DNA from 2 places in the Arthrobacter sp. 01L42 genome. Region 2 is predicted to be linked to the other one. Evidence: riboswitches for the same ligand, from Rfam matches in the RefSeq annotation. Region 2 holds a riboswitch; the other holds the start of a gene.
The links. Region 2 has a riboswitch for thiamine pyrophosphate ahead of thiO (glycine oxidase ThiO). Riboswitches for the same ligand answer to the same signal wherever they lie in the genome.
Positions count from the first base shown of each region.

Region 1: it holds a riboswitch for thiamine pyrophosphate, as region 2 does, so the genes downstream of both, AC1DN2_RS14030 (ECF transporter S component) here and thiO (glycine oxidase ThiO) in region 2, are expected to answer to the same signal.

Region 1 covers NZ_JBFTSL010000015.1:57,601-60,799, reverse strand. The annotation lists gene AC1DN2_RS14050 (MrpF/PhaF family protein) at 1-263, shown strand, start outside; gene mnhG (monovalent cation/H(+) antiporter subunit G) at 295-642, shown strand; gene AC1DN2_RS14040 (DUF4235 domain-containing protein) at 716-979, opposite strand; gene AC1DN2_RS14035 (heme-degrading domain-containing protein) at 1,019-1,564, opposite strand; TPP riboswitch at 1,752-1,895, shown strand; gene AC1DN2_RS14030 (ECF transporter S component) at 1,962-2,609, shown strand; gene AC1DN2_RS14025 (ABC transporter ATP-binding protein) at 2,638-3,199, shown strand, end outside.
Region 2 covers NZ_JBFTSL010000010.1:147,765-150,963, forward strand. The annotation lists gene AC1DN2_RS11100 (ferritin-like fold-containing protein) at 1-517, shown strand, start outside; gene thiE (thiamine phosphate synthase) at 555-1,253, opposite strand; TPP riboswitch at 1,280-1,400, shown strand; gene thiO (glycine oxidase ThiO) at 1,394-2,704, shown strand; gene thiS (sulfur carrier protein ThiS) at 2,701-2,937, shown strand; gene AC1DN2_RS11120 (thiazole synthase) at 2,943-3,199, shown strand, end outside.

The DNA.
Region 1 (3,199 bases), on a different contig from region 2:
TGACGGTGACCGCCGTCGTACTGTCCCTGGCCGCCGCGGGGGCGATCGTCCGGATCGCGCGGGGGCCCTCGCTGCTGGACCGGGTTCTGGCCGCCGACGTGCTGCTGGCCATCTTCGGCGCGGCCCTGTGCATCGACATGGCCGCCAACCGGCACCTGAACAACCTGATGCTGCTCGTTGCGATTTCCCTGATCGGATTCGTCGGCTCGGTCACCGTGGCCCGGTTCGTGGCCGACAGGCGGGAGGGCGTCCGTGAATCCTGACACAGTGATCGACGCCGTCTCTGCCGTGTTCATGGTGACCGGAGCCCTGATGTCCCTCGCGGCCGCCATCGGGCTGCTGCGAATCCCGGACCTCATGAGCAGGATGCACGCGGCCACCAAACCGCAGGTCCTCGGCCTGTTCCTGCTGCTGGCGGCCCTTGGCCTGCAGATGCGCACCTGGTCGGTGTGGCCCGTCCTGCTGGTGGCCTGGCTCTTCCAGCTGCTCACCGTCCCCGTGTCCGCTCACATGGTGGGTCGGGCCGGCTACCGGACCAAGCACCTGCACCCGGAGCTGCTGAGCTCCGACGAGCTCGAGGCGGTAGTCCAGAAGGCCGCCCAGCAGGCGGCCACGCACGGAGCGGACGACGACGACCGCTGAGCCCCGTCCGGCCAGGCGGACCCGTCCGGGGCATTCGACGGCCGCGGCGGGCGCCGCGGCCGGTCGGGTCAGGTCAGACGACGTCCTGGGTCTTGGCGAAGCGGGTGATCGCGCGCTGGGTGCCGCGGTTGGCGAGCACCTGGATGATGGCGCTGACCGAGGCGGAGATCAGGGCGAATGTCAGGGCCGAGCGCAGGGTGGTGGGAACGTCGTCCTCCTGGCCCTTGGGCGGCTTGTTGCCCGTGGACTTTTCCCACATGGTGTCCACCAGCTTGGTGCCGGCAAAGCCGGCCAGGAGGCTGACGCCGGTGCCGAGCAGCTTGATGAGGATGTTCATTCTTCGGTCTCCTTGGGACGGGAACGGTTTTCCCCTAGCCTAGCGTTCCGGGGTGAGGACCATCCGCAGGGCCTCGACCACGAGTTCGTGATCCGCCTTCTGGGGCAGGCCGGAGACGGTGACGACGGCGACGGCGCCCGTGCCGCGCACGTAGATGGGAAACGCCCCGCCGTGGGCGGCGAACTCCGACTGATCCCACCAGGCGTTGTCCTCGATCCTTCCGCCGGCGGCGCGGGCCCGGAGGCCCACCAGCAGGGACGGGACCTCGTACCGCATGGCGGTGCGCTTTTTGGCGTTGATCCAGCGCTCATTGTCCGGTGTGGCGCCGTCCAGCGCGGCGTGGAAGAGCACCTGCTCGCCTTTGGTGATGTCGACGGCGATGGGCAGCGAGCGTTGCCTGCCCAGCTCGACAAGGAGGAGCCCGAGGTCCAGGGCGTCATCCTTGCTGAACGACGCGAACTGGAGCGCCTCTATCTCGGCCAGCACGCGGCCAATGAGCGCCGCCAGGGAACCCCGCGGCTGCGGCTCATTGGAGTCGGGATCGTATTCCCCGGAGGGATCTTGGGTGACCGGTGTGTGCGACAAAATATTCCAGCTTTCCGGTGGGTGACGAGGCCGCCCGCTGGCGGGTCCGGGGGTCCGGCACGACGACTCTACCAAGAGGGTTTTCCGGGCCGCCGGGACTGCCGCCGTCCGGTCCACGATTGTGACGGCACACCACTGAAATCCCGGCCGTCCGGGTGTAAACTGAGCCAGCCCACAAGGGCGAAAATAATTACGACAGGGGAGCGCCGCCGTCGGGCATCGCCGGAACAATCCGGGGAAACCTTTGGTGGGCGCTGAGAGTGCGGACAGCCGCAGACCCTCGAACCTGATCCGGTTAGTACCGGCGCAAGGGAGTCGAGTTCTCAGGATGCGCGGAGGGCGGCGGAAGCCGAGACCGGCCGGCGCACCCTCCCCTCCTGTTCCTCAGGAGGACGACATGACAGATATTTCAGCACAGCATGGTTCCGCCAGCCGTTCATCCGCCCGGCGCAACTACAGCTGGCGCGTGGTGGACATTGTGGTGGCCGCGTTGATCGCCGTTGCCGGCGGCGTCATTTTCTGGGCCTGGTCCCAGGGCGCGAACCTGATCTCGACTCCGGTCAACGCGGTCTACCCGCCGTTGAGCGGACTCTACGCCGGCGGCTGGATGATCCCGGCAGTGCTGGGCATGCTCATCATCCGCAAGCCGGGCGCCGCGCTCTTCTGCGAAACCGTCGCGGCCACCGGCGAGCTCATCATGGGTTCGCAGTACGGCACCACGGTGCTGATCTCCGGCATCCTGCAGGGCCTCGGCGCCGAACTGGTCTTCGCGGCCTTCCTCTACAAGAAGTTCAACCTGCCCGTCTCCGTGCTGGCCGGCGCCGGCGCGGGCCTCTTCTGCGGCCTGAACGATTCCTTCCTGCCGTGGGGTTGGAACATCGCCTACGAAGCCGGCGACAAGCTCGCCTACATCGTCTTCACCACGATCTCCGGCGCAGTGATTGCCGGCGGACTGGCCTGGCTCGCCACCCGCGGCCTGGCGAAAACCGGAGTGCTGGGCTCCTTTGCCTCCCGCAAGGCCGCCACGGAGCCCGTCTTCTCCTGAGCCCCGTCGCTGAATCCTGCAGAGAATCATGAGATCTTCACCGGGCGTCCGGCCGGCCGCCGTCACGGCCCGCGGCTGGGGCTGGCGGCATGCCGGACGAACCAGGCCCGCCGTCAGCGGCCTTGACCTGGACATCCAGCCGGGGGAGCGCGTGCTCCTGCTGGGGCCCTCCGGCGCCGGCAAGTCGACGCTGCTCCACGCCCTGGCCGGCGTTCTGGGCGACGGCGCGGCCGGCGCCGGCGCGGCTGGCGACTCCGGCGACTCCGGCGACGCCGAAGATGCAGACGAGACCGGCAGCCTCCTGATCGACGGTGCCGCGCCACGGGCGCAGCGCGGCCGCGCCGGGCTGGTGCAGCAGGACCCGGAAACGCAGGTGGTGCTCTCCCGCCTCGGCGACGACGTCGCCTTCGGGGCGGAGAACCTCGCCGTCCCGGCGGCGGAGATCTGGCCGCGCGTGCGAGAGGCCCTCGACGACGTCGGGCTGGGACAGCTGCCGCTGGACCACCCGACGGCGGCCCTCTCCGGCGGCCAAAAGCAACGGCTGGCGCTCGCCGGGATCCTCGCGATGCGGCCAGGGCTGCTGCTGCTCG
Region 2 (3,199 bases):
GGCGGTGGTCGAGTTCCAGCATTACGAACTCGTCCGAATCCGGCTCGAACACATGGGCCTGGATACGGAGGCCGCCATGCTGCCGTTCCAGCCCTCGGTGGACCACTTCCACGAACGCACGCGCCCGTCGGACTGGTACGAGGCCCTCATGAAGGCCTACGTGATCGACACGGTCGCCGCGGACTTTTACGGCGTCGTGGGCCGGTACGTCGACGCCGCGACCCGTGAGTTGATCGGGCAGGTCCGCTCCACCGGTGAGTCCACGGCCGTGCTGCAGGCGCGCATCAAGGCGGCCCTGGCCGATGACCCCCGGCTGGCGTCGCGCCTGGCGTTGTGGGCCAGGCGTCTGCTGGGGGAAGTACTGAACCACGCCCAGCGTGTCAGCGCTGAGCACGCGTTCCTCGGCGGACTGTCGGGGCTGGACGACGCCGGCGCCCGGGCGCTGGTCAATGGCCTGGCGGCCGAACTTGCAGCGAATCACGCGCGCCGGATGACGGAGCTGGGTCTCGCCGGATAGTTTCAGTGCCGGCCGGCATTACGGGCTGGGGACCTGCTTAGGATGCGGCGGCGTCCAGCGCCGCCAGCAAGGCTCCGGCGGCGTGGGCCGGATCAGTGGCGTCGGTGATCGCCCGGACCACGACGATCCGCCGGGCACCGGCATCGACTACCTGCTCCACGTTACTGAGGTCGATCCCGCCGATCGCGAACCACGGCAGCACGCTTTCGTCGACCTTGCCGGTTCCCTCCGCGTCCGCCCCGCCGATCGCCTGGGCGGCGTAGCGCACCAGATCGAGGCCGACGGCGGCGCGTCCGGGCTTGGTGGGCGTCGCCCACACGGGGCCCACACAGAAATAATCGAGCCCTTTGCGGCCTGGCGCGGCAGCGATGGCGGCGTCCACCTGCTTCGGGCTGTGGGTGGACAGGCCGATCACGGCATCCTTGCCGAGAAAGCCGCGGGCGGCGTCGAGCGAAATGTCCTTCTGACCGACATGGAACACCGGAGCCCCGGACAGGGAGGCGATGTCCGCCCGGTCATTGACGGCCCACAGCCGCCCGTGGCGCTGCGCCGCGGTGTGCAGGACCTCCAGCAGTTCCAGCTCCTCGGAGGCCTCGAGCGACTTGTCGCGCAACTGGATGATGTCCACGCCGCCGGCGAAGGCGGCGTCCACAAAGTCCTCGAAGTCGCCGCGGTCCCTGCGGGCGTCGGTGCAGAGATAGAGGCGGGCGGTGGTGTGGAGAGGGTCCTGGCTCATGGGACCAGCCTAGTTCCTCTAAACTGGGCGCATACCGCGGGAGCCCGCAGCAGCCATGTCGCCGCTGCCCGGCTGAGAGGGCGTCAGAGCCGACCGCTTGACCTGATCCGGCTAGTACCGGCGTAGGGAAGGAATTTTTCATGGGCACACGAGCAGGCCGTGCAGCCGGAGCCGCAAATGACGCCGCCGCCCAGGTTTGTGACACAGGGCCCGGTACCGCAGAGGGAATCACCGCGGGGGATACGACTGCCGACGTGGCCGTGATCGGCGGCGGGGTGATCGGCCATGGCATCGCGTTCGAGGCCATCCGCTCGGGCCGATCCGTGGTCCTGATCGATGATGCTCCCGGCAGCGGAGCCAGCTGGGCCGCGGCCGGCATGCTGGCCCCCGTGAGTGAACTGCACTACCAGGAGGAACAGCTCCTGGAACTGATGCTTGAGGCCTCCCGGTTGTGGCCAGGATTCGCTGCGGCTCTCGACGCCGGTGCCGCCGGCGCGGATTCCCCGGCGGGTACCGGCTACTTAACGACGCCGACCCTGGCGGTGGGGGCCGACGCGGCGGACCGGCGCGCCCTCGCGGACTTGAGGGAAGTCCAGAAGGCATGCGGCCTGGCCGTGGAGCCACTGACAGTGCGCGAGGCGCGCACCCGGGAGCCCCTCCTGAGTCCCGGCATCTCGTGTGCCTTCGACATCCCGGCCGACCACCAGGTGGACCCCCGCCTGCTGATCACCCGGCTCGCCGGCGTGCTCGGTGCGGAAGGCGGCAGCTTCGTCCGGCGGCGCGCGGCAGGACTGCTGTGGCAGGACGGACAGGTGGCGGGTGTGCGGTTGGCCGGCGGCGGTACCGTGCGGGCTGCCGAGACCGTGGTCGCCAACGGGCTCGGCGCCGCCGCGCTCGAGGAGCTACCGGCCGGGCTGGCGCTGCCGCTGCGGCCCGTCTACGGCGACATCCTCCGGCTCCGCGTGCCTCCGCATCTGCAACCGCTGCTCACGGCCACCGTGCGGGGCATGGTGCGCGGCATCCCGGTGTACATCGTCCCCCGCCAGGACGGCACCGTGGTGATCGGGGCCACCCAGCGGGAGGATGGACCGTCGGATCCGCACGCAGTTTCCGCCGGCGGCATTTACCAGCTGCTGCGGGATGCCCAGCAGCTGGTGCCTGCGGTCGCCGAGCTGGAGCTTTTGGAAGCCACGGCGCGGGCGCGGCCCGGAACCCCGGACAATGCCCCGCTGCTGGGGCGGGTCGCACAAGCGGACGGCGGCGACGTCCCGGGACTCATTATCGCCACAGGATTCTTCCGGCACGGCGTCCTGCTGACCCCCGCCGCTGCCGCCGTGTGCCGGCAACTCATGGATTTCACGCCGGACCCGCGCTGGGCCGGGTTCCGCCCCGACCGTTTTTCCCGCATCCCGGTTACGTCCGGGGACAGCCCTAAGAAGGAAGCAGCATGAACATCCGACTTAACGGAACGGATCAGAGCGTCGCCGACGGCGCCTCCGTCTCCGCACTCGTCAGCCAGCTCACTGGCCGGAGCATCGGCCCCGACGGCCGCGCCGCCGACGGGCGGAAGCTCGGTGTCGCCGTCGCCCGCAACGCCGAAGTGGTGCCGCGCAGCCAGTGGCACGCCACGGCGCTCGCCGACGGCGACGACGTCGAACTTGTCACGGCAGTCCAAGGAGGATGACCAGCATGAACGAGACGACGTTCGCAGGAGCACAGGCCGTCCCCATGACCGGTGCGGTGGCCGATCCGTTCGTGGTCGACGGCGTAAGGCTCGGCTCCCGCCTCATCATGGGAACCGGCGGTGCGCCGAGCCTGGACGGGCTCGGGGCGGCGCTGGTGGCGTCCGGGACGGAGCTGACCACGGTGGCGATACGCCGCTATTCGCCGGCGGAGACGGGCTCGCTGTTCCAGCTGCTCGAGGACCATCAGATCCGGGTACTGCC